DNA from 2 places in the Acidovorax sp. JHL-9 genome. Region 2 is predicted to be linked to the other one. Evidence: predicted binding sites of a transcription regulator. Region 2 holds the regulator's gene; the other holds the start of a gene.
What was found. The regulator FNR, encoded in region 2, switches genes on or off when oxygen is low (the NO sensors DNR and NnrR bind a similar motif). The targets are predictions, from matches to a motif close to TTGATNNNNATCAA.

Region 1: the regulator FNR is predicted to act here: its motif matches at 13,166-13,179, upstream of K225_RS0102840 (hemerythrin domain-containing protein).

What each region holds. Positions count from the first base shown of each region.
Region 1 is NZ_AUEX01000002.1:247,124-262,467, forward strand. It holds gene mrdA (penicillin-binding protein 2) at 1-1,568, shown strand, start outside; gene K225_RS0102780 (DMT family transporter) at 1,630-2,547, opposite strand; gene K225_RS0102785 (amino acid ABC transporter ATP-binding protein) at 2,690-3,433, opposite strand; gene K225_RS0102790 (amino acid ABC transporter permease) at 3,430-4,212, opposite strand; gene K225_RS0102795 (ABC transporter substrate-binding protein) at 4,241-5,002, opposite strand; gene K225_RS0102800 (TSUP family transporter) at 5,209-5,967, opposite strand; gene K225_RS0102805 (GMC family oxidoreductase) at 6,363-8,039, opposite strand; gene K225_RS0102810 (ABC transporter permease) at 8,320-9,441, shown strand; gene K225_RS0102815 (ABC transporter ATP-binding protein) at 9,445-10,266, shown strand; gene K225_RS0102820 (MlaD family protein) at 10,266-11,243, shown strand; gene K225_RS0102825 (ABC-type transport auxiliary lipoprotein family protein) at 11,255-11,923, shown strand; gene K225_RS0102830 (CsbD family protein) at 12,169-12,387, shown strand; gene K225_RS0102835 (hypothetical protein) at 12,485-13,063, shown strand; gene K225_RS0102840 (hemerythrin domain-containing protein) at 13,238-13,753, shown strand; gene K225_RS0102845 (alpha/beta fold hydrolase) at 13,884-14,642, opposite strand; gene K225_RS0102850 (M14 family zinc carboxypeptidase) at 14,645-15,344, opposite strand, start outside.
Region 2 is NZ_AUEX01000008.1:55,850-71,193, forward strand. It holds gene K225_RS0106625 (sulfite exporter TauE/SafE family protein) at 57-785, opposite strand; gene hemN (oxygen-independent coproporphyrinogen III oxidase) at 817-2,199, opposite strand; gene fnr (fumarate/nitrate reduction transcriptional regulator Fnr) at 2,390-3,112, shown strand; gene K225_RS0106640 (hypothetical protein) at 3,134-3,427, opposite strand; gene K225_RS0106645 (FixH family protein) at 3,485-3,757, opposite strand; gene ccoG (cytochrome c oxidase accessory protein CcoG) at 3,832-5,277, opposite strand; gene ccoP (cytochrome-c oxidase, cbb3-type subunit III) at 5,348-6,262, opposite strand; gene K225_RS0106660 (cbb3-type cytochrome c oxidase subunit 3) at 6,287-6,424, opposite strand; gene ccoO (cytochrome-c oxidase, cbb3-type subunit II) at 6,437-7,069, opposite strand; gene ccoN (cytochrome-c oxidase, cbb3-type subunit I) at 7,088-8,527, opposite strand; gene ccoS (cbb3-type cytochrome oxidase assembly protein CcoS) at 8,592-8,729, opposite strand; gene K225_RS20465 (cation-translocating P-type ATPase) at 8,729-11,170, opposite strand; gene K225_RS0106685 (universal stress protein) at 11,275-11,718, shown strand; gene K225_RS0106690 (malonyl-CoA synthase) at 11,824-13,389, opposite strand; gene K225_RS0106695 (enoyl-CoA hydratase/isomerase family protein) at 13,396-14,199, opposite strand; gene K225_RS0106700 (tripartite tricarboxylate transporter substrate binding protein) at 14,343-15,335, opposite strand.

The sequences.
Region 1 (15,344 bases), on a different contig from region 2:
ATTTTGAATCGCTGCCCATCCGCACCCGCCTGACGGACGAGGAAGTCGCACGCTTTGCGGCGCAACGCTACCGGTTTCCCGGAGTGGACATCAAGGCGCGGCTTTTTCGCAACTATCCCCTGGGCGAAGTGGCAAGCCATGCGATTGGCTACATCGGGCGCATCAACCAGGCGGAGAAAGCCCGGATACAGGATTCTGAGGAAGAGGCCAACTACCGTGGCACCGAGTACATCGGCAAGCTGGGCATCGAGCAGAGTTACGAAACGGCATTGCATGGCGCCACGGGTGTGGAGCAGATGGAGACTTCCGCGGGCGGCCGTGCCGTGCGCAAGCTGTCGAGCCGTGCGGCCACGCCTGGCGACAGCGTGATGCTGTCGATCGACGTCAAGCTGCAAAAACTGGTGGAAGAGTTGTATGGGGCCCGCCGCGGCGCGCTGGTGGCCATCGACCCGCGCAACGGCGAGATCCTGGCGCTGGTAAGCAAGCCCACGTTCGATCCCAACCTGTTCGTGGAAGGTATCGATGTCGAAAACTGGACCGCGCTCAATGAATCCATCGACAAGCCGCTGCTCAACCGCGCCCTGCGAGGGCTGTACCCGCCGGGTTCGACCTACAAGCCCTTCATGGCACTGGCGGCGCTGGAACTGAACAAGCGTTCGGCCAGCATGATCATGAACGACCCGGGCTTCTACACGTTCGGTGGCCGCACCTTCCGCAGCCACGAAGGGGGGCTGGGCGCGCTGGACATGCACCGCGCCATCCAGTTCTCCAGCAACACCTACTTCTATTCACTGGCCGTGGAGATGGGCGTGGACACCATCCACGACTTCATGAAACCCCTGAGCTTCGGCCAGTCCACCGGCATCGACCTCAATGGCGAAGTGCGCGGCACCCTGCCCAGCACCGAGTGGAAGCGCAACGCCTACAAGCGCCCCGAGATGAAGCGCTGGTTCCCGGGCGAAACTGTCTCGCTGGGCATTGGCCAGGGCTACAACAACTTCACCATGCTGCAGCTGGCGCAGGCGCAAGCCACCATGGTCAACGGCGGAACCCGCTACCGCCCGCATATGGCCAAGGCCGTGAAGAATGCAGTCACGGGGGCGGTGACGGAGATCGCGCAGCCACCGGGCGAAAACCTGGGCTACCAGTCCAGGAACGTGGACATCGTGCGCAACGCGATGGTGGCCGTGAACACGGGGGGGACTGGAACGCGCGTGTTTGCGGGGGCTCCCTACACCTCGGGCGGTAAAACCGGAACGGCCCAGGCGGTCAGCCTGGGGCAGAACGTGCGCTACAACGCCAAGGCGCTGGAGGAGCACCAGCGTGACCATTCCCTGTTCACGGCGTTCGCGCCCGCCAAAGATCCGAGGATTGCGCTGGCACTGATCGTTGAAAACGCCGGATTTGGCGCAGCGCACGCTGCCCCCATTGCACGCCGGGTGTTCGACTACTGGCTGCTGGGGGAGTACCCGAGCGAGGCAGACATCGCCGCCGTGCAGAAGGGGCAGGCCTCGGCGCCTATCGGCAAGCCGCGTGCCGTGGCCGATGTCCCGTTGTTAGCCCCTTAGCGTCATCTAAAACAATAGCTGTTAACGCTTTCTGCAGAAGAGGTGCAGCCTGATTCGCTGATTAATCGGGCGCAACCGGTTGCACGCCACCGGAGGGTGCCGCGGTCCGCCGGGGTGGCCCCATCTGGCTGAAAACCAGAGCCACCACAATCAGGGCCGCACCGCCCAGTCCGGACCACCCCAGCCGCTCACCCAGCAGCACCCAGGCGGTCAGTGCGGCGAAAACCGGCTCCAGTCCGAACACGATGGCACTGCGCATGGCATCCACGCGCTGCTGGCCCCAGGCCTGCAGCGTCACCACCACCACGCTGGCCACAAAGCCCAGGTACACGAGCGCCAGCCAGCTCGCTGTCTGCAGCTGGCCCAGCGATGGCAGCCCGTCCATGCCGCCATCGCGGACCAGCAGCAGCGCGGTGGCGCAGGCGCACATCACGGTCGCCTGTGCCGCGGCCATGCGTGTGGCACGCAACGGGTGCGCCACGGTGCGGCGCGCGCACTCTTCCAGCACCAGGATATAGACCGCGTAGAACACCGTGCTCGCCAGCGTGAGCGAGTCCCCCGGATTCCAGGGGTCGTTCTCATGGAACATCAAGACCATGCCTGCGAACGCCATGGCGCATGCGGCCCAAAGGCGCCAGCCATAGCGTCGGCCGAGAGCCACCATGGCGATCAGGGGCACCACCAGCACGTTGAGCCCGGTGACGAAGGCATTGCGATTGCTGGTGGTGCGCGCCAGGCCTTCGATCTGCAGCCAGAAGGCCAGGAACAGCAACAGCCCCAGCGCGCAACCCCACAGGCGCTCCTTGGGCCGCATGCCCACCCACAGCGGTGCCAGCACCAGCAGCGCCAGGGCAAAACGCAACCAGATGATCTGCAGGGCATCGAGGTGCTCCGACAGCAGCTTCATGGCGGGGAAGGTGGTTCCCCACACGGTGGTGACCACCAGCAGGGCCAATAGTCCAAATCGTTCAGAGCGCATAAAAAGGAAACGGGTGCTCAGCGCATGCGCCTGCTGCACCGCGGCACTGGGGGTTCAAGGGGGAGGCCGGTCAGAGGCTCGCGCGGCAGCCACCGGACGGGGCCGGGTGCTTGGCGGTCGGCCGCGACGGGGCGTCGGCGATTCAGGTGCCCATCCGGCCGATGAAGGCGCGGATGCGGTCGTTTCCCGGATTGTTGAAGAACTCCGTGGGGGGGGCATCGTGCGCAATGCGCCCCTTGTCGAAGAACAGCACACGGTCCGCCACCTCGCGTGCAAAGCCCATTTCGTGGGTCACCACGATCATGGTCATGCCGCCGCGCGCCAGTTCGCGCATGACGTCGAGCACTTCCTGCACCATCTCGGGGTCCAGCGCCGAGGTGGGCTCGTCAAAGAGCATGACCTTCGGTGCCATGGCCAATGCGCGGGCGATGGCCACGCGCTGCTGCTGCCCGCCGGACAGCTGCCATGGGTACTTCTGTGCATGGTCCTGCATGCCAACGCGGCGCAACAGGGCCATCGCCTGCTCATTGGCCTGGGCCCTTGCAAGATGGCGCAGGCGCCGTGGGGCCAGTGCCACGTTGTCGAGCGCGTTCATGTGGCCAAACAGGTTGAACTGCTGAAACACCATGCCCACTTCGCAACGCTGCTGCTGCAAGGTGCGGGGATCGTCCGTGACGGGCACGCCACCGATGCGGATGGTGCCGCTGTCGTGGGGCTCCAGCCGGTTGATGGCGCGCAGCAAAGTGCTTTTGCCCGAGCCGGAGGCGCCGATGATGACCGTCACCTCGCCGGTGCTGAAATGCGTGGATACATCCTTGAGCACCTGGTTCGTGCCAAAGGACTTGCAGACGTTTTCTGCCACGATGTAGGGCGTAGTGGCGCTCATTGGATGCGCCCTTCCACATCAAAGCGGTGCTCGATGGCGTTGGACAGCTGGGTCACCAGCGTGGTCAGCAGCAGGTAGGTCAGGGCCACGGTGGTCAAGGTGGCAATGGGCTGGAACGTCGCTGACTGGATGCGGTTGCCCACATTGGTCAGTTCCACCACGCCGATCGCGTACGCCAGCGAGGAGTCCTTGAGCAGCGCCACGAAGTTGCTCACCAGGGGCGGCAGCGAGATCTTGAAGGCCTGCGGAAACACCACATCGAAAAATACATGGCCACGCCCGAGGCCCAGTGCGCGTGCAGCTTCCGTCTGGCCCCGGGGCACGGCCAGCAGACCCGCACGGATCGCTTCGGCGTTGTAGGCGCCCACGTTCAGCCCCAGCGCCACCACGGCGGCGGCAAAGTCGGGCAGATTCAGCCCCGGCACCAGCACCGGCAGCGCGAAGTAGACAAACAGGATCTGCACCAGCAGCGGCGTTCCGCGGATGGCCCAGATGTAAAAACCCGCCAGCCAGCGCAAACCGATCCAGCGGGCCGTCCGTGCCAGTGCCGCAGCCGTGCCCAGCACCAGACCCACGGCGCCGCTGACCAGCGTCAGCCACAGCGTGGTGCGCGCACCGTCGGAAAACGCCTGCGCGTTGGAGCCGATGGGTTCGGGGAAAAGGGAAAGGATCTGGCCGAGCAGGGCCAGCATGAACACCATGAGGACCAGCGCCGCAACCAGCGTGGCGTTGCTACGCTGCGGGCGGCTCCAGTGGCGCGGCCAAAGGGCTATGAGCATGGATCAGAGAGGGCCGAAGCCCCCGTTTTCAGTTGCAGCGTACGTCTTCGTTGAAGTACTTTTTCGACAGGGCGGCGTAGCTGCCATCGGCCATGGTTTCGGCCAGTGCCTTGGACCAGGCATCCGCCAGGGGCTGGTTGCCCTTGGCAACTGCCGAGGCGATGCGCTCGATGAATACCATTTCACCCAGTTGCAGGCCTGCCTTGGGGTTCTTGGCCACCACTTCCTTGGCCACGAAACGGTCGGTCACCCAGGCGTCCACCCGGCGCGAGGTGAGTGCGCTGCGCGCATCCACATCGGTGGGGAAGTTCTTCATTTCCTTGATGGTCGTGACCTTCTGGACATTTTCCAGGTAGCTGGTGCCGGTCTGCACGGCGACAATCTTGCCCCCCAGATCCTTGGCGCTGCGGATCGCGGGGTCCATGGCGATCACCATGCCGCCAGAGCAGTAGTGCGGCGCGGTGAAGGTGACGGCCTTGGCGCGCTCTTCGGTCACGCCATGCGATGCGATCACCAGATCCCAGCGGTCCTGCTTCAGGCCGGTCAGCAGGGCGTCAAAACCGATGGTTTTCCATTCGATCTTCAGGCCCATCTTCTTGGCTGCGAGTTCTGCCACCTCCACCTCAAAGCCCGTCAGCGTGGTGCCCTTGAAGTAATTGAAGGGTGCAAACTGCCCTTCGGTGGCCACAATGATCTTGCCACCTTTCTTGATCTCATCGAGGGAGCGGGCCTGTACGGAAATGACAGCGCACAGTGCCAGGGTGGAGGCGATGAACTTGAAAAGCTTCATGGTGAATCCTGTCGGGGTGGTACAGATACAAAAAATCCGGCTTGCGGGTCACGCAACCGGAGCCTGGAAAATGATAGCGCCCAAAGGTAATGGGCGTCATAAAACTGACGCAATCGATTATAGAGGGCAGTCCATGCGGCACCGCCTGTTTCCGCCAGCCCCTGGATCGCTGGCTGGGTGGCCTGTGGGGCGGGTGGTGGATCGGTTCAGCGCAGAAAGGCGTCGTAGCCGGTCTTGAGGATCAGCGCGCCCACCACCACGATGAAAATGCCGCGCACAAAGCCGGTGCCGTGCTTGAGCGCCAGGTGCGTGCCGAGCAGGCTGCCCACAACGTTGGCAATGGCCAGCGTCACGGCAAAGTGCCACCACACATGGCCCTTGGCGGCAAACAGTGCAATGGCAGCAATGTTGGTGGCGCAATTGAGCAGCTTGGCGGATGCAGAGGCGTTGAGGAAATCGTAGCCTAGCAGGCGTACGAACAGGAAGACGAAAAAACTGCCGGTGCCGGGGCCGAAGAATCCGTCGTAGAAACCGATGAGCCCGCCGATCAGGCAGGCCACCAGTGCTTCGGCCCGCCCCTCATGGCGGGGCCTGTGGTGCTGGCCCAGCTCCTTCTTGGCCAGTGTGTAGGCCAGCACGCCCAGCAGCACGAGTGGCAGCAACTTGCGCAGAAAGTCTGCGGACATCACCGTGACCGCCCAGGCGCCGGCGAACGCTCCCATGAAGCCGGCGGCTGCAGCAGGCAGCATGGCCGGCCAGCGGATCTGCACACGCCGGCTGTACTGCCAGGTAGCCATGGCGGTTCCCCATACCGATGCCGCCTTGTTGGTGCCCAGCAGCGTGGCCGGTGGCGCGCCGGGAAAGGCCGCAAACAGCGCTGGCACCATCACCAGTCCCCCACCGCCCACAATCGCATCCACAAAGCCTGCGAGCAGCGAGGCCAGGGTGATAAAAATCCATTCCATCGACGGATTTTCGCACCTTGTTTGCTATCAATTTGGTGAGATTCGGGGCAATCGACGGGGTGGCTTGCACGACAAACGGGCAAGAAAAAGGCGCTGGGATCACCAGCGCCTGAAAAAAGAATGCACCTCGTTGGGTGCTTGGAATTGGATTGTTGGTAGAAATGTCTCCTCGGGCCCCTCGCTTGGCACACCGAAGCGCGCTTTCGAGTGGCATGACTTTAACGGCTGCCCCTCGGTGGTGCATTGGGGATTTCCCACCCCTGTTGCCGTGCGTCCAGCGTTGTGGTTGCCCGGCGTCGGGCCAGGCCGGCTGGCATGGCCTGTGAAAGTGTTCGTAACAATTTGCGAAGGGGCGCGTCTATGTGGGCGTCCATGCTCCGGCAGCTGGCTGTCGATTACGCCGTCTTGCGCGCCTGCAGGATCCACTCGGCCGCCTTCTCGGCCAGCATCAGCGTGGGCGAGTTGGTGTTGCCGCTGGTGATGGTGGGCATGGCGCCCGCATCCACCACCCGCAACCCGGCGATGCCGCGCACGCGCAGCTGGGAGTCCAGCACGGCCATCGGGTCATCGTCGCGCCCCATCTTGGTGGTCCCCACAGGGTGGAAGATGGTGGTGGCGATGTCTCCGGCCAGGCGGGCCAGGTCTTCGTCACTTTCAAACTGCACGCCGGGTTTCCATTCCTCGGGCCGGTATTTGGCCAGCGCGGGCTGGGCCACGATGCGGCGTGTGACGCGCAGGCTGTCGGCGGCCACCTGGCGGTCTTCGGCGGTGCTCAGGTAGTTGGGCGCGATGGCCGGTGCGGCCTTGAAGTCGGCGCTCTTGATGTTCACCGTCCCGCGGCTGGTGGGGTTGAGGTTGCACACGCTGGCCGTGAAGGCCGGAAAGCTGTGCAGCGGATCGCCAAACGCGTCGAGCGACAGCGGCTGCACGTGGTACTCGATGTTGGGCCAGGGCTGGTCGGCACTGCTGCGCGTGAAGGCGCCCAGCTGCGAGGGCGCCATGCTCATGGGGCCGCTGCGCTTGAGCGCATATTCGAGCCCGATCTTGGCCTTGCCCAGCAGCGAGGTGGCCATGGTGTTGAGCGTCTGCACACCCTGCACCTTGAACACCGCACGGATCTGCAGATGGTCCTGCAGGTTGGCGCCCACGCCGGGCAGGTCGTGCGCCACCTCGATGCCATGCTGGCGCAGCAGCGCGGCCGGGCCGATGCCCGACAGCTGCAGCAGCTGGGGCGAATTCACCGCGCCGGCGCTCAGGATGACCTCTTGTGTGGCGCGGGCCGTGACCATTTCGTGGCCGTCCCACACCTGCACGCCGGTGCAGCGCTGGCTGCCGTCGGGCTGCGTCTCGATGAGGAGCTTGGAAGCCTGCGCGGCGGTCCACATCTCAAAGTTGGGGCGGCCATAGCAGGTGGGGCGCAAAAAGGCCTTGGCGGTGTTCCAGCGCCAGCCATTCTTCTGGTTGACCTCGAAATAGCCCACGCCTTCGTTGGTGCCGCCATTGAAATCATCGGTGGCCGGAATGCCTGCCTGCTGCGCCGCCTGGGCGAAGGCATCGAGCACGTCCCAGCGCAGGCGCTGCTTTTCCACGCGCCACTCGCCCTGGCTGCCCGTGGCCTTGTTGCCATGCAGGCGCTTGAAATTTTCGTTCACGCCGTCCGGCTGGTCCAGGCGCCAATGGTCCTCGTGGCGGCGAAAGTAGGGCAGTGCGTTGTCCCAGCGCCAACTCGCGTCGCCCGTCAGTTCGGCCCAGTGGTCGTAGTCACGGGCCTGGCCGCGCATGTAGATCATGCCGTTGATGCTGCTGCAGCCGCCCAGCGTCTTGCCGCGCGGGTAGCGCAGGGTGCGGCCGTTCAGGCCGGCATCGGGCTCGGTGTGGTAAAGCCAGTCGGTGCGCGGGTTGCCGATGCAGTACAGGTAGCCCACGGGGATATGGATCCAGTGGTAGTCGTCCTTGCGACCGGCCTCGATGAGCAGCACGCGGTTGCGGCCGTCCGCGCTCAGGCGGTTGCAGAGGAGGGCGCCGGCCGTTCCGCCGCCGATGATGATGTAGTCAAACGTGGTGTCGCTCATGGAATGAAAGCTGGCTGCAGCGTCGCGCGGAAGAAAAAAGGGGCTGAGAGGCTGGGTGCCATTGTGCGGTGGGCCGGCCCGCTGTCGAGGGGGGAAATGCGGATTGCTACGCTATTTGTAGCTAATGGTGCTTGTTGATATTGCGCCGGAAGTCAATTTGATAATAATTGCATGCACGGGGCCGGCGGCTGTGCTTGCGTGTGCAGTCCGGTCCTGGCGCGCTCCGCCGGCGCCGCGCCCCTGATTTTGTCCAACCATGGCGGCCCGTGCCGCCCCCTCCATGAGCGACCTTTCGCCCCACATCGTCCGTGTCGAATCGCCCCAGGGACCCCAGGCGCAGCTGCTGGGGCGCTGGGGTGCGGCCGAGCTGGGCCAGCGCGCCCACTGGCGGGTGCTGGCGGCGCAGTTGCGCGCGCATGCCGCGCCCGCGGGGGGCTGGGATCTGCGCAAGCTGCAGTGGCTGGACCATGTGGGCGCGCAATTGCTCTGGAACCACTGGGGCCAGCAGTGGCCCGAGCGCGTGCTGCTGAGCGAACCCCAGCGCGCCATGCTCGAACGCGTGGCGGGCCTGACGGTGGCGCCGCCGCCGCCAGAGCCCTGGCGCCTGTCCGAGCAGGTCGATCACCTCGGTGTGCTGGTGCTGCACGGCGTGGACCACGCCAGGCACCTGGTGCAACTGGTGGGCCAGCTGTCGCTCGACCTGGTGCGGCTGGCGCGGGCCCCGCACCGTGGGCCCTGGCGCGACATGTCGGGCCATGTGTACCGCATGGGTGCCACGGCGCTGCCCATCACGGCGCTGGTGGGTTTTCTGATTGGCGTGGTGCTGGCCTACCTGATGAGCCTGCAGCTGCGCCAGTTCGGGGCCGAGTCGTTCATCGTCAACATTCTGGGCATTTCGCTGATCCGCGAGCTCGGACCCATGCTGGCGGCCATCCTGGTGGCGGGCCGGTCGGGTTCTGCCATCACGGCGCAGATCGGTGTGATGCGCGTGACCGAAGAACTCGATGCCATGCGCGTGATGGGCATTCCCCACGGCTTTCGCCTGGTGTTGCCGCGCACGCTGGCGCTGGCGCTGGCCATGCCGCTGATCAGCGTCTGGACCACGCTGGCGGCGCTGGCCGGCGGCATGCTGGCGGCCGATGTCGCCATGGGCATTTCGCCAGCCTACTTTACCCAGGCGCTGCCTGCGGCGGTGAAGATTGGCAACCTCGGACTGGCGATGGCCAAGTCGGTGGTTTTTGGCGCCCTGATTGCCCTGATCGGTTGCCACTGGGGCCTGCGCGTCAAGCCCAACACGCAGAGCCTGGGCGAGGGCACCACGGCCTCGGTGGTCACCTCCATCACCATGGTCATCATCGTGGACGCGTTGTTTGCCGTGGCGTTCAAGAACCTCGGTATCTGACCCATGACTGCCCCATCCCCCCAGCCAGATTCTGCCGAACCGGTGGTGGACATCTCCGGGTTGTGTACCGTCTTCGGCAAGGGTGACGCGGCCTTCACCGTGCACCAGGACCTGCAGCTGTCGGTGCAGCGCGGCGAGATCCTGGCCCTGGTGGGTGGCTCGGGCACGGGCAAGACCGTGCTGCTGCGCCAGATGCTGGGCCTGGCCCGGCCCACGCGCGGGCGCGTCACGGTGCTGGGCCAGCCGGCCTCGGAAATGGGCCGCGAAGGCGCCGCCAGCCGGGTGGGCATGCTGTTCCAGCACGGCGCGCTGTTTTCGGCCTTCAATGTGCTCGACAACGTGGCCTTTGCGCTGCGCGAACAGGGCACCCTGCCGCCGGATGTGGTGCGTGACGCGGCGCTGGTCAAGCTGCAGATGGTGGGCCTGAAGCCCGAGCACGCCACCCGCATGCCGGCCGATCTGTCGGGCGGCATGGTCAAGCGCGTGGCGCTGGCGCGGGCGCTCATCATGGACCCCCCGCTGCTGCTGCTCGATGAGCCGACGGCGGGGCTGGATCCCAGCGCCTCGGACGATTTCGTGGACCTGCTGCGCGAGCTGCACGCGGCGCTGTGCCTGACCGTGGTGATGGTCACGCACGACCTTGATACGCTGTTTGCCCTGAGCACCCGTGTGGCCGTGCTGGCCGACAAGAAAGTGATCGTCACCGGCGCACCCGCCGAGGTGGCGCACTACCCTCATCCGTTCATCGAACACTTTTTTCTGGGTGAACGCGGCCAGCGCGCCATGGCGCCTGTGCGCACCGCCGTCACTGCCAAGGAATCCTGATGGAAAACAAATCCCACGCACTCGCCGCCGGAGTATTCGTGCTGGTGGTGGCCGCCATGCTGGCGGGCCTGGCCATCTGGCTCACCCGCGACAACACCAGTTACCAGCAATTCGAACTGACCAGCAAGGACGGCGTCACCGGCCTGCAGCCCCAGGCCGCCGTGCGCTACAAGGGCGTGGCGGTGGGCAAGGTCACGCGCATCGGCTTCGATCCGCAGCTGCCGGGCAATGTGCTGATCCGCATCGCGGTCAACGACCAGGCCCCCATCACTCCCAGCACCTTCGCCGTGCTGGGCTACCAGGGGGTCACCGGCCTGGCCCATGTGCAGCTCGATGATGAAGGTGTGGCGCAGCCGGTCGAGCCCCCCGGCCCGAGTGGCCTGCCCCGGCTGCCGCTGCGCAGCTCGCCCCTGTCGCGCCTGGCAGAGCAAGGCCCCGCCATCCTGGGTCAGGTGGAGGAAGCCACGCAGCGCATCAACCAGCTGCTGGGGGACGACAACCAGAAACGGTTCAGCACGGTGCTCGACAGCATGGGACAGGCGGCCAGCAGCGTGGCGGCCCTGAGCCAGCGGCTGGACACCACCGTGAAAGAGCGCCTGGACCCCACCCTGGCGGCTTTGCCGCCGCTGGCGGGCGACGCACGCCAGACCCTGCAGGCCTTGCAGCAGGCCGGCACCCAGGTGTCCACGCTGGCCGCCGACATCGGTCAGACCACCAAGCGCCTGAGCGCCGACGGTGGCGCCCTGGACCAGCTCACCCAGGGCACCCAGGCCCTGGCGCGGGTGGCCGACCAGTTTGGCAACAGCACCCTGCCACGCATCAACCGCGCTGCAGACGACACTTCGCGTGCGGCGCGCCAGTTCGGGCGCACGGCCGGGGGAGTCAACGAAAACCCGCAGGTTTTCATTTACGGCCCGGGCCGCGCCGGTGCTGGCCCGGGTGAGCCCGGTTTCGAGGCGCCCGCGGTCCAACCCTGATGCCATTCGCCATGAAAACTACCAAAACCATAGCTACCAGCGTTTGTGAAAAAAGCGTTGCAGCCGTACTTGCTGCTGCTTTTCTGGCGGGATGCTCGGCCTTGCCTTCACCGCCGTCACGCCCCGTGCACTACGACTTTGGCCCGGGCGCCATGGCACCCGTGCCCGCCGACCGGCGCGCGCCCCTGCCGCCCCTGGCGCTGGCCGATCTGGAGGCACCGGGCCTGGTCGAAGGCAGCACCGCCGTGCTGTACCGCCTGGCCTACGCCGACGCCCGGCAGCTGCGCCCCTACCGCCAGGCCCGCTGGAGCCAGCCGCCCGCGCAACTGGTGCAGCAGCGCCTGCGCGATCAGCTGGGCCAGCGCCGCGCCGTGCTCACGGCCGAGAGCGGTGCGGCCCAGGCGCGCTCCGCTGGGAAGCTGCCCACCGTGTTGCGGGTGGAGCTGGAGGAGTTCAGCCAGGTCTTCACCAGCGCCACCGAAAGCGCCGGTCTGGTGCGCCTGCGTGCCACGCTGGCAGAACCCGCTGCGACTGGTGAAACGCTGCTGGGTCAGCGCGTGTTCATCGTGCAGCGACCGGCCACCAGCGCGGATGCCGCCGGCGGCACGCGGGCCCTGGTAGAAGCCACCGACCAGCTGGCCCAGGAACTGGTGCAGTGGCTGGAGCAGCTGGGGCGCTGATCAGCCCCTGAACCGGGTGTGCCCCCGGGGAGAGGGCGGCGCTGTGTGGGGTGTGGCGCCGTCCGTGCAAAGCTGCAACCCGCGTCCTTGCCTGCCATGTCCGTAGGCCTGCGCTGACGCGTGTTTCGCGGCGTGGCCTACGCGGTGCGACGGGCATCGTTTCTACAGTGGACTCCATCGCATCACGCAGATGTTCCACGCATTCCGGGTGGATGGCAGAGGCGAAATTTCCGAGGAAGCGCACCATGAACGAAGACACCCTTCAAGGCAACTGGAAGCAGTTCAAAGGCCAGCTGGTCGAACAGTGGGGCAAGCTCACCGATGACGATTTCGATGTGATCGCAGGCCGTCGCGATCAGTTGCTGGGCAAGCTGCAGGAACGCCATGGCATCGCCCGCGATGTGGCGGAAAAGCAGCTCAAGGAATGGCAGGGACGCCATCCTGAATTCCGCTTCAGGGACTGACGCTTCTTGCGCACCAGCCCCCAAAACCGTTGAACCACTTTTGTCTGCGCACAGGTGCCGCGGCAACTGCGCAGCAGACTACCCTGAGGACCAAGCCATGAAAATCGCACGCACCCTGATTGCCACCATCACCGCCGGCCTGCTGGCCACGAGCGCCTTCGCAATGACCCAGCCGGAGTACAAGGCGGCGAAGGACACCATCTCGGCCGAATACAAGGCCAGCAAAGACAAGTGCAATGCCCTGACGGGCAATGCCAAGGACATTTGTGCCAAGGAAGCCAAGGGCCACGAAGACGTTGCCATGGCCGAACTGGATGCCAGGTACAAGCCCAGCGCCAAGGCGGAGTACAAGGCCCGCGTGGCCCGTGCCGACGCCGACTACGCCGTCGCCAAGGAAAAATGCGACGACCTCAGCGGCAACGCCAAGGACGTCTGCATGAAGGACGCCAAGGCCGCCCATGTGACCGCCAAGGAAAACGCCAAGGTGAGCGAAGCGCGGGCCCAGCCCGCCGACACACCCGCCGCCAAGGGTGCTGCCGTGGCCGAGGCGCGCAAGGACGCCGCCGCCGAGAAGAACGAGGCCAACTACAAGGCCGCCAAAGAGCGTTGCGACACCCTGCAGGGCGATGTGAAGTCCAAATGCGTGGACGACGCCAAGCGCATGTACGGCCAATGAACGGCAGCAGGGAACATCCTGGTGGATGCCCCCTGCTGCCGATGCCCCATGAGCCCCGCCCTGCGCGGGGTTTTTGCATGCGGGTGGCCATGCGCTGCGCACATGACTTGCGTCAATACTCCGGTCAACCTCCCCCCCTAAGCTGGCGCCTTTTTTGGACGCAAGGAAGCAAAGATGGCTGCACTGCAATGGTCGGAGGCGCTGGCGCTGGACCTGCCGCTCATGGATGACACCCACCGCGAGTTTGTCGATCTGCTGGCGGCGGTGGAAGCCGCCGACGACGCCACCCTGGTAGCCAGGTGGCAGGCACTGGTGGAGCACACCGAGCAGCATTTCGGCCAGGAGGATGCCTGGATGGCTTCCACCGGCTTTGCCTCGGGCAACTGCCATGCCCTGCAGCACAAGGTGGTGTTGCAGGTCATGCGCGACGGTGCCGCGCGTGCGGCGGACAAGGGCGAGCTGCATGTGGTGCGTGCCATGGCGGCCGAGCTGGCGCTGTGGTTTCCCCAGCATGCGCAGAGCATGGACGCCGCCCTGGCCCTGCATCTGCGCCGGGTGGGCTTTGATGCGACCACGGGGGTGGTGCATGCGCCCGATGCGCTGCCAGATGGCTTGCTCCATGGCTGCGGCGGCGCGAGCTGCTCGGACGAGGGCACTGCGCCCGCCGCTGTGGCCGCAGCCGTGGCCTGAACGGCGGCGGCAGGGGGCCGGGGCTGCTGCCGGGTGCTGCTGATGTTTGCTTTGTTCTTGATCGCTAATAGCGCTTGATGGATGAGCGCTTTCTGTGCTTTTGTATCGATTCCCGTTCGACCCGCCCGGGTTATGGGGCTGTGGCCGCGCGCCATTGCTGCACCTGTTCTATCACCCACTGGGGCGCATCCAGCGGCAGATCGTGCCCCGCATCGGCATGCAGGGCCAGGGCGCAGTGCCAGCCACGGGCAATGGCTTGCGAACAGCGGCTGTCCACCAGCTGGTCGTTCTGGCTGGCCAGCAGCAGGATGCGGGGGGTGGGGGGCAAGGCGGGCGCGCGGTAGCGGGCCGCCGCCGCCAGCTGGCGCAGGGCGTTGGCGGCCGACACCGGGCGCAGGGTGCGGGCGGCCACCCAGTCGCGGATGACGGCGCTGCGCGGGTCGGGCGCGTTGCTCGTCAGCCGCCACACCGTGCGTTCGATGGCGTCGGCCGATCGGGGAAGCAGCGCCAGGCCCAGCAAGGCCGCATAGTTGCGGGGGCGCAGCCGGTGAAAAAAGGGGCTGAACGGGCGAAAGCTGGTGTTCACCAGCACGCAGCCGCTGACTTCTTGCGGCGCTGTGCGGGCCCATTCGGTGGCCACCATCGCGCCCAGCGACATCGCAAACAAATGCAACGGCGGGTGCACCCCTTGCCTAGCCAGTTCGGCGCGGCAGGCCGCCACCATGCCCTGCACGGTGGCCGGGCTTTGCTGTGCATGGAACAGGCCGTTGCCCGGCAGGTCGATCGACACGACGCGGGCCCCGGGCCATGCGCTCTGGAAATCGTCAGCAAACCGCCCCCAGTGGGCGGTTTCGCGGGTCAGTCCGCGCAGCAGAACCCAGGTGTCCATGTTCAATACCACTCGGCCAGCGCGTTGGCGCGGCGTTGCGCGTAATGTTCGGCTCCGGGCACCCACCGCTGGTGGCTGCAGGCCGCGCGCGACAGAAAATCGAGCAACGCCAGATGCCGGCGCAGCACCCGCTGCTGGCGGTGGTCGATCAGCGGATTGAAGATGCCCAGGCGCGAGAACAGCTGGCGCGGGTTCTTCTTGATCCAGATCCACGAGCCCATTTCCAGCGTCAGCGGCAGGAAGATGCGCCCCGCTTGCTCGCAGGACTGCAGGTACAGGTAGTCCCACAGGTCACCATGGGCCAGGTACTGCGTGCTCTGGGGTTCGATGATGTACTGGTGGTTGCTGTGGGCCTGCAGGAAGATGTCCTTCAGTGCATGCAGCTCGTTCAGGTGCGCAATGGGCTTGCGGGTGTGGGCAAACGGAAACCACAGGCGGTCGCGCACCCCGAAGCCCGAATGGCAGTCCAGCGCAATGCTGAAGGGGCGGGGCAGCAGCTCGGCGCCCACCACCTCGCACAAGGCCTGGCTTTCGACTTCCATGGGTGCGCCCGGGTGACCACGGTACCAGGGCAGGCCGGCGCTCAGCCGCTGCCCACCCATCAGAAAAGGCACGCGGTCCAGGGCCTGCACCGGCGCATTGCGCATCAGGTCCACCCCGTTCGGGTTGGCGCGGGTGGCCGCCCACATGCCGCCGGGGTTG
Region 2 (15,344 bases):
GAAGTTCTGGCGTGACGCCACCCGCCAGAGTGACCCCAAGGTATTTCCCGCTGAAGTTATCTGCACCAGAGAGAGGGTTTGTAAACCAGATCCATCCACAATGCCCACCCCGCCACCCCGACCAGCAGCGCACCCGCCAGCCGGGTTCCCCAACTGGCTCGCACCGCGTTGATGCGTGAACGCAGCCGCCCCCACAGCCAGGGCGCGCCCACCAGCCACAACCCACTCCCCACGCCAAAAAACACCATGGTGACAGCGCCCTGCAACACGCTGCCGCTGAGCGCTGCCACCAGCAGGGCCGAATAAAGCAATCCGCATGGCATGAGTGCCCAAAGCCCGCCCGCCACCAGCAGTCCACCCGGCGCGCGGACAAGGGGTTGCACGCGGCGCCAGGCTGCACGCCCTGCCTGCTCTACCCACGCAGGCTGTCGCGCCTGCACCATCATCATCAAACCCCAGGCCATGACCGCCACGTGCATCAGCGTCCATACCGGACTCAAGGCCATGGTTTGCCGGGTCACCCATGCCAGACTGTCCATGGCCAGCGCTGCCAGGGCGCCCCCCCCGGCATAGCCCGCCAGGCGCCCGAAGTGAAATGCGAACAGCCGGCGAGCGGTTCCATCTTTGGGAAACCACTGAACCGGCTGAGAGACGGGACTGCCCGCTTGCGAGCGCGCCACCCCTTGGCCGATGATCGCACCGCAAGGCGCGGAGCACATGGCCAAGCAATGGGGCCCGCCAGCGAGCCCCATGAGCAAAGCCGTTACGGCAAGGGGTGCAAGCATGAAGACCGGGGCACAGCTCGAATGATGGGTATCAGATGATGCGCGAAAACCGGGCCCGATTGCGGTCAGCCTGCAAATAGCGGTCAAACACCATGGCAATGCCGCGCACAAAGAACCAGCCCATGGGCGTTACCTTGACACCCTCGGCAGTCAACGTAACGAGTCCCTGCTCGGTCATGGACTCCAACTGCTCCAGTTCCGGCGCGAAATACTTCCGAAAATCAATGAGCCAAGCTTGATCCATGGGCTCAAACAACACCTCGCCCTGGCACATCAGCGCCATGATGACGGCCCTGCGCACCAGGTCATCACGATTCAGCGCCAACCCCCGCACCACGGGCAGCCGCCCCTGATCCAGATGGTCGTAGTACTCCTCCAGCGACTTGGCGTTCTGGCTGTAGGTCGCGCCCACCCGGCCGATCGCGGATACGCCCAGGGCGATGAGATCGCAGTCGGGCTGGGTGCTGTAGCCCTGAAAATTGCGGTGCAGGCGCCCCTGCCGCTTGGCAACCGCCAACGCATCCGTAGGCAAGGCAAAGTGGTCCATGCCTACATAGACGTAACCGGCATCAATGAACGCGTCCAGCGAACGCGAAAGCATGGTCACCTTGGCGGATGCAGCGGGCAATTCTGTCGAGATGATGCGCCGCTGCGGCTTGAAACGATCGGGCAAATGGGCGTAGGCATACAAAGCGATTCGGTCGGGGCGCAACTGGGCCACCTGTGCCAGCGTGCGATCAAACGACTCGGGTGTCTGGCGCGGCAGCCCGTAAATCAAATCCACATTGACCGACTCAAAGCCCAGCGCACGAGACGCTTCCACCAATGCAAACACCTGCTCTGCGGGCTGAATGCGGTGCACGGCCTTCTGAACCTCGGCATCAAAATCCTGCACCCCGAAGCTCAATCGATTGAAGCCGAGCTCCGCCAGCACCGCCAGCCGCTCCGAAGTGACCGTGCGAGGATCCACCTCGATGGAATACTCACCACCCGGCGCAAAGGTGAAACTGCGCCGCAGCGTTGCCATGAGCTGGCGCAGCCCGTCGTCCGAAAGGAAGGTCGGCGTGCCGCCCCCGAGGTGCAACTGGCTGACCACCTGTCCGGTGCCGCAGTGGGCCGTGTGCAGATCAATCTCGCGGCTGAGGTAGCGCAAATACACGTCGGCACGGTCATGGTGCTTGGTGATGATCTTGTTGCAGGCACAGTAGTAGCACAACGATTCGCAAAACGGAATGTGGACATACAGCGACAACGGCAGTGCCATGGCCGTAGCACCAAGCCGGCGCTGTGACAGTGCCAACACATAGTCCTCTTGCCCAAAAGCCTCCACAAACCGGTCAGCCGTGGGGTAGGAGGTATAGCGCGGTCCTGGAATGTCAAAACGGCGCAGAAGTTCTGGGGTAACAGCGGTCATGGGAAAATATCCTTGCGTGCATCGGTACTGTGCCGTACCCTTTGGCCCACGTCCTTGACCTTAATCAAGAAGACGAATGGGTACAGGGGGGACAATTTGATTCAAGTCAGCCGCCACGCGTGCACCACGGGACAATGGAGTCCCAGCAGATACAAGCCAATTACCCTGACCTGTCCAGGTCCCAGTGCCCATGAACCCGCAAACCATCAAAGTCGCCTGCTCCAACTGTAACCTGCGAGAACTGTGCATGCCCGTAGGCCTGAACGAGCAGCAGTTGCAACGCATTGACGATATCGTGGCAGTGCGGCGAAAAATCAAGCGGGGAGGTACGCTCTTTCGCAATGGAGAGTCGTTCACTTCTCTCTATGCCATTCGCACTGGTTTTTTCAAGACCTGCGTCGCTACCGAAGATGGGCGCGACCAGGTCACAGGCTTTCAGATGGCGGGTGAAATCATTGGACTCGATGGCATCGTCAACGACCATCACACCTGTGATGCAGTCGCCCTCGAAGATGCCGAAGTGTGTGTCATGCCCTTTGATCGCATCGAAGAACTATCGCGCGAAGTCACGGCGTTGCAACACCACGTTCACAAGATCATGAGCCGGGAAATCGTTCGTGAACACGGTGTGATGCTTTTGCTGGGCAGCATGCGCGCAGAAGAGCGCCTGGCCGCGTTCCTGCTCAACCTGGTGCAACGCCTGCATGCCCGCGGGTTCTCGCAGTCCGAACTGGTATTGCGAATGACACGGGAAGAAATCGGCAGTTACCTTGGACTCAAGCTGGAGACAGTCAGCCGCACGTTCTCGAAGTTTGTGGAAGATGGCACGGTAGAAGTCAAACAGCGCCATGTCCGCATTCTGGACACCGAGGCACTCAAGCGTATTGTCAACAACCAGCAGGCTTGTCACTGATCGCTGTTCAGGTATGGGCCGTCACGGGCATGACGATGCCTTGTGGCAATCGTCCGGTCGGGCATCCGGAGGCACGGGGCAGCGGTTGAGTTCAAAGGGTGACATGGAGAGCAGCGTTGTCAGCGCGCTGGCAGCCATGGTAATGATCCAGAACGCAAAGAACGCAAGGGTATAGACCCCCTGGCGGGACAGCGTCAATGGTTGACCGAGCCAATGAAGATCCTGTGGATCCACCATGGCGAAAACCAGCATTTCCAGGATCCCGGCCACCAGAAAAGCGGGCCATGCAATCCACATCAGGCGTTGTGTCCACATCGTGTGTTTCCTCGGGGTTGCGGGGAGCGTTTGTATGCGACCAGTTGGGACTCTCGTTCAGCGAGGCTGATCTACGGCAGGTGTCGCCGCATGGTTGCGGCCCTTGAGCGCAGGGGCCAAACTTTTCTCTGGCTGTGCCAGCGTCTGGTTGATCTCAATCCCTTTGCGGTAATAGTCCTCCTCGACGACGGGGTCCGGCCGACTCACGGCAAGCCACAGCGTAATGAAGCCGGCGATCACCACAATGACCGGTCCGGCAATCACCAGCCAGACATGCCCAAACTTCCACCATGGCTGGGGTCCGGGAGTAATAACGGGGCTGGTTGGCATGGAAGCTCCTCAGGTATCAGCATACAGGCCACAAGACGCCATGCAGCGCACAGCGTGACCTTCACTCAATTGACTCAGCGTGGCACCAGGAATATGGATTTCTCAGTCACTTTGCCGCCGCTTTCCAGTGCAGATATATCGAAATGAATCGCATGGGAACCAGGGGCCGCAGATCCATACGGTATCTGCAGTCGCACCGCGACCCAACGGGATTCTGCAGCACCAATGTCCACCTCCTGCTCCGAAGCCACTTCCAAGCCATCCAGCCCGCTCGCAGTAATGCGGTAGCGCTGTGCGGCCTCTGTGGCATTCATGATCTGCAGTCGATAGACATTTTCAAGCTTGCCCCCCGCAACAATGCGGGACAAGGCGGCACGGTCACGCACGATGTCCACCTTCAGGGGGGTGCGCGTGCTCAGGCTGGCCAGCATGCCCACACACAAAGCCACCAGAACCGCGGTGTAGATGAGCACGCGAGGGCGCAAGACATGGCGCAAGATTTGCGACTGGCTCCAGCGATGCAGAACACCATTCTGGGTCGAATACCTTATCAAGCCTCTGGGGTAATGCATCTTGTCCATCACGGTATTGCAGGCATCCACGCAAAGACCGCAGCCAATGCATTCATATTGCAAACCCTTGCGGATGTCGATGCCCACGGGACACACTTGTACACACAGGGTGCAGTCGATGCATTCGCCCAGGCCCTTGGCCTTGTAGTCCACCGTCTTGACCCTGGGCCCGCGCGGCTCGCCGCGGGCTTCGTCATAGGTCACGATGAGGGTATCGCGATCGAACATTGCGCTCTGGAAACGCGCATAGGGGCACATGTATTTGCATACCTGCTCCCGAAGGAAGCCAGCATTGCCATAGGTGGCCAAGCTGTAGAAAAACACCCAGAAAATCTGCCAGGTGCCAGCAAAAGCCAACAACTCGGGACCCAGTTCCCGAATCGGCACGAAATACCCGACAAAAGTGAAACCCGTCCAGAGGGAAACAGCAACCCAGACCGTCTGCTTCAAGAATTTCTTGCGAATCTTCTCAAAGGTCCAGGGACCGGCATCCAATCGCAGTCGCGCACTGCGATCGCCTTCGATCTTGTGCTCTATCCACATGAATATCTCGGTATAGACCGTCTGTGGACAGGCAAAGCCACACCACAGACGACCCGCAACCGCAGTGAACAGAAACAGCGAGAGCGCTGAAATAATCAGCAAACCCGTGAGATAGATGAAATCCTGTGGGTACAGGACCAACCCAAAAATATAGAACCGACGGGCACCGAGATCAAACAGCACCATTTGGCGCTGGCCCCACTCCAGCCAGGGCAGCCCATAGAAAACGAGCTGCGTGAGAAACACCATGACCCAACGCCAACGCGCAAAGAACCCACTGATCGATCGTGGGTAAATTTTTTTCTGGGCCTCGTAAAGGGAGACAAGTTCACCCTCCGCCGACGGCTCGGGCGTGGCCGCCGCGATGGGAATGACCTTGCGCGGCGCCTTGTCGGATGATTTCATGGTGCGGACTATGGAAGCGGATAACTAGCACTGCAAAGCAGCCCCAGTCGGAACTGGAGCCACCCCGAGTTCATCGGGCTGCGGCAGGCTTGTTGGACAAGCCCCACACATACGATGCCAGCACCCCGATTTGCGCCTCGGTCAGCTTGTCGGCCTGTGCGGGCATCTCGTTCACCTTGCCATTGTTGATCATGGCGGTGATGGCTGCTTCGCCCCATCCATGCAACCAGATGTCGTCCGTGAGGTTGGGGGCGCCCAAAGCCTGGTTACCCTTGCCGTCGTTGCCGTGGCAGGCAGCGCACGCCACGAACTTGGTCTTGCCCAGCGATGCCCGCAGCGAATCATGCGGGCTGCCAGACAGGCTCAGCACATAGTGCGACAGATTGCGCACATCTTCCGGCGAACCCACTGCGGCGGCCATGGGAGGCATATTGCCGATGCGCCCCTTCTGCAGCGTCTCGCGGATCTTTTCAGGGGTGCCACCATGCAGCCAGTCAGCATCTGCCAGATTGGGAAAGCCCTTGCTGCCGCGGGCGTCGGAACCGTGGCACTGGGCGCAGTTGTTCATGAACAAGCGCTCGCCGATCGCATGGGCCTGCGGATCCACGGCCACGTCTTCAGGCTTCATGGAAGCAAAACGCGCATACAGCGGCTCGATTTCCGTCTTGGCCTTGGCCATTTCAGCCTCGTATTCACCCTTTTGCGTCCAGTTCAGCTTGCCCGTAAAGGTGCCAAGACCGGGATAGGCAGCCAGATAGCCCAGGCCGAAGAGGATGGTGATGACGAACAGCCACACCCACCAGCGCGGCAGGGGGTTGTTCATTTCGACCAGGTCCTCGTCCCAGACGTGGCCGGTGGTGTTCTCGGCCGTGGCCATAACCTTCTTGCGGCCCGCCATCCAAAGCAGAATGCCGCAGGCGATGATGCCGACCAAGGTCAGCGTGGTCACAAAGACCGACCAGAAATTGCTGGTGAAGTCACTCATGGGGTGTTCTCGTTCTGGTGAAGGTCAATCTTGCTCGAAGGGCAGCCGGGCTGCCTCATCAAACCGGGACTTGTTGCGGCCCCTGTAGGCCCAGACCCAGATGCCAATAAAACAGGCCATCGATGCCAATGTGGCGACGATGCGCATGGTCGTGATGTCCATGGCCAATCTCCTTTACTTGAGCGCGCGGCCCATGACTTGCAGATAAGCCACCAAGGCATCGATTTCGGTCTTGCCCTTCACGTCGGCAGCAGACGCAGCGATCTGCGCGTCGGTGTAAGGCACGCCCACGGTCCGCAAGGCCTTCATGCGCGGCGCCACATCGGCTGGATCAATGGCATTTTTCTCCAGCCATGGATACGCAGGCATGTTGGACTCGGGCACCACGTCACGCGGATTGTTCAGGTGAATGCGATGCCATTCGTCGCTGTACTTGCCACCCACGCGATGCAGATCGGGGCCCGTGCGCTTGCTGCCCCACTGGAAGGGGTGGTCGTACACGAACTCACCGGCCACGGAGTAGTGGCCGTAACGCAGGGTTTCTGCACGGAACGGACGGATCATCTGCGAGTGGCAGTTGTAGCACCCCTCGCGGATATACACATCGCGCCCCACCAGTTGCAGCGCCGAATAAGGCTGCACGCCGGTCACCGCCTCGGTGGTGGATTTCTGGAAGAACAGGGGGACGATTTCCACCAGGCCGCCAATCGCGATCACCAGCAGGATCAGCACGATCATCAGAAAATTGCTGGTTTCCACCTTCTCGTGGGAGAAGCCGCCAGAAGCATTTTGGTTGTTATCAGACATGAATGGGCTCCTTCGGGCTCAGGCGTGCGCAGCGTTCACAGCGGGAATGGCCACCTTGACAGAACGACCAGAAATAGCAGTCGCCCACACATTCCAGGCCATGACGATCATGCCGCCCAGGTACAGCAGGCCACCGGCGACGCGGATGACATAGAACGGATAGGTCGCCTTCACGCTTTCAACGAAGGTGTAGGTCAGGGTGCCGTCCGGGTTGATGGCGCGCCACATCAGGCCCTGCATCACGCCGGCAATCCACATGGCAGCGATGTACAGCACGATGCCGATGGTGGCCATCCAGAAATGCAGCTCTATCGCCTTGATCGAATGCATCTTTTCCCGGCCGAACAGGCGGGGAACCATGTAGTAGAGCGAGCCCATGGTGATCAGGCCCACCCAGCCCAGCGCACCGGAGTGCACATGGCCCACGGTCCAGTCGGTGTAGTGGCTCAGGGCATTGACGGTCTTGATGGACATCATCGGGCCTTCGAACGTGGACATGCCGTAGAAGGACAGCGACACGATCAGGAAACGCAGGATGGGGTCGTCACGCAGCTTGTGCCAGGCACCCGACAGGGTCATGATGCCGTTGATCATGCCGCCCCAGCTGGGAGCCAGCAGAATCAGCGAGAACACCATGCCCACCGACTGCGTCCAGTCGGGCAACGCGGTGTAGTGCAGATGGTGAGGGCCTGCCCACATGTAGGTGAAGATCAGCGCCCAGAAGTGCACGATGGACAGGCGGTAGCTGTACACCGGACGGCCCGCCTGCTTGGGAATGAAGTAATACATCATGCCCAGGAAGCCCGTGGTCAGGAAAAAGCCCACGGCATTGTGGCCGTACCACCATTGCACCATGGCATCCTGCACGCCCGCGTAGGCCGAGTAGCTCTTCATGAAGCCAGCGGGAATGGCCGCGCTGTTGACGATGTGCAGCAAGGCCACGGCCAGGATGAAGGCACCGAAGAACCAGTTGGCCACATAGATGTGCTTGACCTTGCGCGTGCCGACCGTGCCAAAGAACACGATGGCATAGGACACCCAGGTCACTGCAATCAGGATGTCAATGGGCCATTCCAGCTCGGCATATTCCTTGCCCTGGGTGTAGCCCAGTGGCAGGCTGATCGCCGCCGCCACGATGACCAGTTGCCAGGCCCAGAACGTGAATGCCGCCAAGCCCGGCGCGAACAGGCGCGTCTGGCAGGTGCGCTGCACCACGTAATAGCTGGTGGCAAACAGCCCGCAACCACCAAACGCAAAGATCACTGCGTTGGTGTGCAGCGGACGCAAGCGCCCGTAACTCAACCAGGGAATGCCGAAATTGAGTTCTGGCCATGCCAGCTGTGCGGCGATGAATACGCCTACCAGCATGCCAACCACCCCCCATACCACGGCCATGATAGAAAACTGACGCACCACCGTGTCGCTGTAGTGCGTAGTCATTGTTTTTGGAGAATCCATCGGGCACCTCGTTTTAATGCAGGAATAGTTTTATTTAAGTAGGGTTATTCGACATTGACACATGTCAATCATTACGAAAAATGCGTTCACCCTCTTGCTCGACGCTCTCGAACTGGCCTTGGTAGATCGCCCACCACAGGCCCGCAAGGATCATCAGCACCAAAATGACCGACAAAGGGATCAGCAAATACAGGATGTCCATCAGGCCGGGTCCAGAGAAGATGGGGAAGCAGAAGTCATGCGGACTGTGCCTTTCGCCTGTTCGGGCAGGTTCACCGCCGACACCCCCACACCGGGCAAGGCGCGCGACAAACGGGCGGCATTCAGCACCACCAGCAGAGAGCTGAGCGCCATGCCAAGCCCCGCCAGCCAGGCCGGCATCCAGCCGACCAGCGCCAGGGGAACACACAGCGCGTTGTAGCCCACAGCCCACCCCAGATTTTGCCTCACCACACGCAGGGTCCGGCGCGCCAGCAGCACAGTTTGCGGCACCAGCGACAAACTGCCGCCCAGCACCACGAAATCAGCACGCGCCTGGGCCAACGGCACCGAGCGGCCAAAGGCAAACGACACGTTCGCCCCCGCCAGAACCGGGCCATCGTTGAGGCCATCGCCCACCATGGCCACCTGGCGCCCCTGTGCCTGCAGATCCTGCAAGGCAGCCAGCTTGTCCTGGGGACTGCATTCGCCCTTTGCCTGGGAGATGCCCGCCTGCGCGGCCACCCGCTGTACCGCGCCGGGTCGGTCGCCCGACAAAATCTGCACCGCAACGCCCGCCTGCTGCAAGGCACGCACCACGTCAGCCGTCTCGGACCGCACATCTTCGATCACGTCGAAACGTGCCAGCTCTGCGAACTGGCCATCGCCCCCCTGCTCCGAGAGCACCACCTGCAGCGCTTCCCCGCCATCCTGCGCAGCCACGCCTGCATGCCGGGCAGAACCCAGCCGCAACCAACGCGGGGCTACGGAGCCCCGTGCGTCATGTATTTCGGCCGCCAACCCCAGGCCTGCATCCTCGCGCAGATTCACCGCACTCCAGCGCACGCTGGACCCAGATGCCGCGGACACGATGGCGCGGGATGCCGGATGCATGGATTGCCGCGCCAGCGTGGCCGCCAGCGCCAGCACGTCGTCACGCGTGAGGCCCGGTGCGCAGCGGACTGCCTGCACGGCCATGCCGTCCCGGGTGAGGGTGCCGGTCTTGTCGAACACCAGGGTATCCACGCTGGCCAGTGCCTCCAGCCCTTGCAGGTTGCGCACCAGCACGCCATGGCGGGCCAGCGTGCCGGCCGCTGTCAGCATGGCCACCGGCGTGGCCAGCGACAGGGCGCAGGGGCAGGTAACGATGAGCACCGCCACGGCCACCATCAGTGCATGGCCGGGGTCTGACGGCCACCACCAGGCCACCGCCAGACCGGCCGCCAGCAAAACCGCCAGCAGGAAGGGCCGCGCAATGCGGTCTGCCAACTGCGCAAGCCGGGGTTTTTGCAGCGAGGCGCTTTCCATCAGGGCCAGGATCTGGGCAAACCGGGTCTGCCCGCCAACGCCCTCCACCCGCACCTCCACCGGGGCCTGCAGGTTGTAGCTGCCCGCCGTCACCTGGCTGCCCAAGGGCCGCGCCACGGGCGTGGATTCGCCGGTGAGCAAGGCTTCGTCGGACTGTGTGCTGCCGCTTGTGATGCAGCCATCGGCAGGAAAGGCCTCGCCAGGCAGCACGCGAATGGTGTCCCCCACGGCCAGCCGGCGCGTGACCACGCGGGTAAAAACGCCATCGGCACCGCGCCGCTCCACGCTGTCGGGCAGGCGGTTCATGACGGCTTCGAGCGCGCCGGCCGTGCGGTCCCGCAGGCGCAGCTCCAGCCATCGGCCGGTCAGCAGGAAAAAGACGAACATGGTCAGCGAGTCGAAATAGACCTCGCGGCCAAAGATGCCTGCGGGGTCAAACGTGCCTGCCGTGCTCACCACGAAAGTGATGGCCATGCCCAAGGCCACCGGCAGGTCCATGCTGACGCGGCGCAGACGGATGTCGCGCAGCGCACTGGTAAAAAAGGGGCCGCAGGCAAAGAACACCACGGGCAGCGTCAGCACCCACGAGGCCCAGCGCAGCAGCTGCTCCATCTCGCCCGTCAGATCCCCCGGCTGCGCCACATAGGCAGGCCACGCATACATCATGACCTGCATCATGCAAAAGCCCGCCACCAGCCAGCGCCACAGCGCACGCCGGTTTTCACGCTGGCGCTGCGCGCGCGCATGGGAATCCATCGCCGGCAAGGCCCGGTAGCCCGCCTTCTGCACCGCTGCCATCCACTGCGACGGAAGGACCCGGCCCGACCGCCACACCACGCGCGCACGGTGCGTGGCGGCACTCACATCCACCTGCTCCACCCCCGGAACGGACCGCAATGCCTCTTCGATGGTGAGTGCGCAGGCCGCACAGTGCATGCCCTCCAGCACCACATTCGACTCCCACACGGCATCGGGCGAAACCTCGGCGAGCGCCCCGGACACGGACTGCCCGGCCACCGCGTCTTGCGTCCCGCTGCCCGCAGGCCGGCGCAGCCGCCCGAATGCCGCCCACTCCTGCGGGTCGTCCAGCAGCACATGGGGCGCCATATCTGGCAAAGTAGAGGAGTTCGTGGACATGGCGCGAGCCTATCGGCTAAGCATGACACTTACATTGACATGGATCAAGCCGAAAAACATGATCCTCTCTAAGCTCTCACAATCCCTACTACAAGGAGTCAAGCATGTACAAACGCATTCTGGTGGCCACTGATGGGTCCGCACTTTCCAACAAGGCGGTGGAGACCGGCCTGTCGCTGGCCGCCCTGTCGGGTGCCACGGTTGTAGCACTGAAGGTGGTTCCACGTTACCCGCGCAGCTATTTTGAAGGCGGTATGCCGGTGGACATGATTGACGTGAAGCGCATCGAGCAGCAGTGGGGCGACGCCGCCCAGGCGCTGGTGGACAAGGTGAAGGCCCAGGGCAGCGCTGAAGGCGTCACGGTCAAGGCCGTAGTAGCCAAGTCCGATCTGGTGGCCGAAGCCGTCATCTCGGCCGCCAAAAAGCACAAGTGCGACCTGATCGTGATGGCCTCGCACGGCCGCAAGGGCATCAAGCGCCTGCTGCTGGGCAGCGAAACCCAGCATGTGCTCACGCACTCGCACATTCCGGTGCTGGTGCTGCGCTAAGGAAACATTGCCCTCTGGCGCTTTGCTGCCAAGTGCTATGGCTAGAAAATAGAAACGGAACGGGGCCACAAGGGCCCCGTTTTTTATGACTGAACCGCTGGGCGTTCAGCCAAACAAGCCCTTGTACTGTTCGCGCAGCAGGTTCTTTTGCACCTTGCCCATGGTGTTGCGGGGCAGCTCGGGCACCACAAAACACTTCTTGGGAATCTTGAAGTTGGCGAGCTGTGACTTGAGCGCAGCCACGATGGCCTCAGGACTGAGTGGCGCGCCGGGCTTGGCGATCACCACGGCCACGCCCACCTCGCCGAAGTCGGGGTGGGGCACGCCCACCAGAGCGCTTTCGGCCACGCCGGGCATCTCATTGATAAAGCCCTCGATCTCTGCGGGGTACACGTTGTAGCCGCCGCTGATGATGAGGTCCTTGCTGCGGCCTACGATGCTCACGTAGTCGCGCTCGTCCACCTTGCCCACATCGCCGGTCTTGAACCATCCGTCGGCGGTGAACTCCTCGGCCGTTTTCTCGGGCATGCGCCAGTAGCCCTTGAACACGTTGGGGCCCTTGACCTGGATGTTGCCGATCTCGCCCACGGGCAGCGGCTTGTTGGCATCGTCCACCACGCGCAGGCCCACGCCAGGCAGCGGGAAGCCCACCGTGGCGCCACGGCGCTCGCTCTGGTCCTGGTGGCGTGTATCGGCCGCATAGGGGTTGGAGGTGAGCATGATGGTCTCGCTCATGCCGTAGCGCTCCAGAATGGTGTGGCCGGTGCGCTGCTGCCATTCGGTGAAGGTTTCGATCAGCAACGGGGCCGAGCCTGCGATGAACAGGCGCATGTTCTTCGCGGCCTCCTTGTTCAGGCCCGGCTCGGCCAGCAGGCGCACATAGAGCGTAGGCACGCCCATGAACACGGTGGCACGGGGCATGGCGGCCAGCACGGCCTTGGGGTCGAACTTGGCCATCCAGATCATCTTGCTGCCGTTGATCAGCGCGCCGTGGATGGCCACGAACAGGCCATGCACGTGGAAGATGGGCAGCGCGTGGATCAGCACGTCACCAGTTTTCCAGCCCCAGTAATCCTTGAGCACCTGGGCATTCGACAGCAGGTTGCCATGCGTCAGCATGGCGCCCTTGCTGCGGCCCGTGGTGCCGCTGGTATAGAGGATGGCGGCGAGGTCGTCCGCATTGCGCACCACGGGAACATGCTCGTCCTTGTGGTGTGCAGCCCGCTCCAGCAGGCTGCCGTTGCGGTCATCGCCCAGCGTGAACACATGCTGCGTGCCCGCCTTGAAGGCGATCTTGGACACCCAGCCAAAGTTGCCCGGTGTGCAGACCACCACGGCAGGTTCGGCATTGCCCACGAAGTATTCGATCTCGCCGCTCTGGTAGGCCGTGTTGAGCGGCAGGAACACATAGCCTGCGCGCAGCGTGGCAAGGTACAGCAGCATGGCTTCGACCGACTTTTCCACCTGCACCGCCACACGGCTGCCCTCCGGCAGCTTGAGCGACGCCAGCAGATTGGCGATGCGTGCGCTGGCATGGTCGAGGTCACGCCAGGTGTAGTGCAGCGGCTCGCCCTGGGGCGAGGTGGTCTCGACGGCGATCTGGTCCAGATCCCGGGGGAACGCAGCGCGCAAGGCGCAAAACAGATTGGAGTTGCTGTTCGTTTTTTTCATGGCAAATCAGAAAACAGGAGGACGTTTGGCCAGGAAGGCGGCAATGCCTTCACGGTGCTCGGCACTGTCGGCATAGGCATAGGGATCGGGTGTGCCATTCACTACCATGTCAATAGCATCAGGTGATTTTCCATCGGTCACCACGGGCATGTTGAGTGCTCGAAAGGTCTGCTTGTTCAGGCGTGCTGCGCCAGGCGCCAGCGCGGCCACCCGGCGGGCCGTGCCCAGTGCATCGGCAGTCAGCAGGCCGGGCTCGGCCACGCAGCTCAGAAATCCGCGCGCCAGCATCTCGGCTGCAGAAAAAGTGGCGGCCTCCAGCAGCATCTGGCGCGCGGTGACGTCGCCCACCGCGCCCGCCACCAGCTGCGCTTCGCGCGGCGCCATGGGGAAACCCAGCCGGGCAATGGGTGCGCCAAAACGCGCGCTGCTGCCGGCAATGCGGATATCGCAGCAGCTGGCAATCTCCACGCCCGCGCCCATGCAGGCGCCGGCAATGTGCGCCACGATGGGCACATCGCACTGGAGCATGGCCTGCAGGCCGCCCCAGACATCGTTTTCGTGGAAGTCGCGCAGCGCGGCGGCATCGAAGCGGAAGGCCGGGTACTCGGAAATGTCGCCGCCAGCACAAAAGGCACCGTCGGCCCCCTCTATGAGTACGCAGCGCGCTTGCGGATTGCGCTGGATGCCCTCAAAAACAGAGCGCAACTGGCGCCACATGGCGCGCGACATTGCATTGAGCCGGCCGGTGTGGCGCAGCGTGACATGCACCACGCCACGCTCGCCGACATCCATCACCACTTCACCCGACATATTGTTGATGACCTTTCAAGTTGAGCACAGCACGCCGTTGGTGAAACAGGCATGCCCGCAAACCAGTGCCACCGTGGAGCCGACTTTGCCGGGCCACCGGTGGCTTTCCCCTTCAGGGGGAAGGCGCGCAGCGCCACAGGGGGTTAATCCAATTTGGCGCCAGCCGCCTTGACCACCTGCGCCCAGCGCTTCACCTCGGCGCCGACGAAGCTCGCAAACTGCGGCTGCGTCATGCCGCCGTAATCTGCGCCGTTGCTGGCCCAGACGGCCTTGATCTCGTCGGCAGTGCCGATGCGGCGGATGTCTTCGATGATGCGCGCCTGCACATCGGCCGGTGTGCCCTTGGGTGCCCACAGGCCATACCAGGTGGTCACGGTGTAGTCGGGCAGGCCCAGCTCGGCGGCGCAGGGCACATCGGGAAACGCCGGGTTGCGCTTGCTGCCCGACACCATCAGCGCCTTGATGCGGCCACTCTTGATGTGCGTGGCCGACGAACCCAGGCCGTCGAACATCATGTCCACATTGCCCGCAATCAGGTCCTGCAGCGCGGGGCCCGCGCCGCGGTAGGGAATGTGCGTGATGAAGGTGCCTGTCTGCTGCTTGAACAGCTCACCGGCCAGGTGGTGCGAGGTGCCGGCCCCTGCCGAGCCATAGTTGAGCTTGGCGGGGTTGCGCTTGACGTGCTCCAGAAACTGCTTGAAGCTGCTGACCGGCACCGCCTTGGGGTTGACCACCAGCACCTGCGGCACATTGGCCAGCAGCGCCAGGGGAACAAAGTCTTTCTCGATGTCATAGTCGAGCTTGGGGTACATGCTGGGCGCAATGGCATGGTGCACGGCGCCCATGAACAGGGTGTAGCCGTCCGGCGCTCCCTTGGCCGCATAGCTGGCGCCCACGGTGCCGCCTGCCCCGCCCCGGTTGTCGATCACCAGCGTCTTGCCCGTGACCTTGGAGAACTGCGCGGCCAGTGGCCGGGCAAAGGCGTCGGTGCCCCCCCCGGCGGGAAACGGCACCACAAGGCTCACCGGCTTGGTGGGCCAGCCTGCCTGTGCCCAGCTGGCACCTGAAGCCATCGCCAGACCTGCGGCAGCGGCACTTGCCAGCAGCGTGCGGCGTTGCATGTACTGCTCTTTCATTTTGTCTCC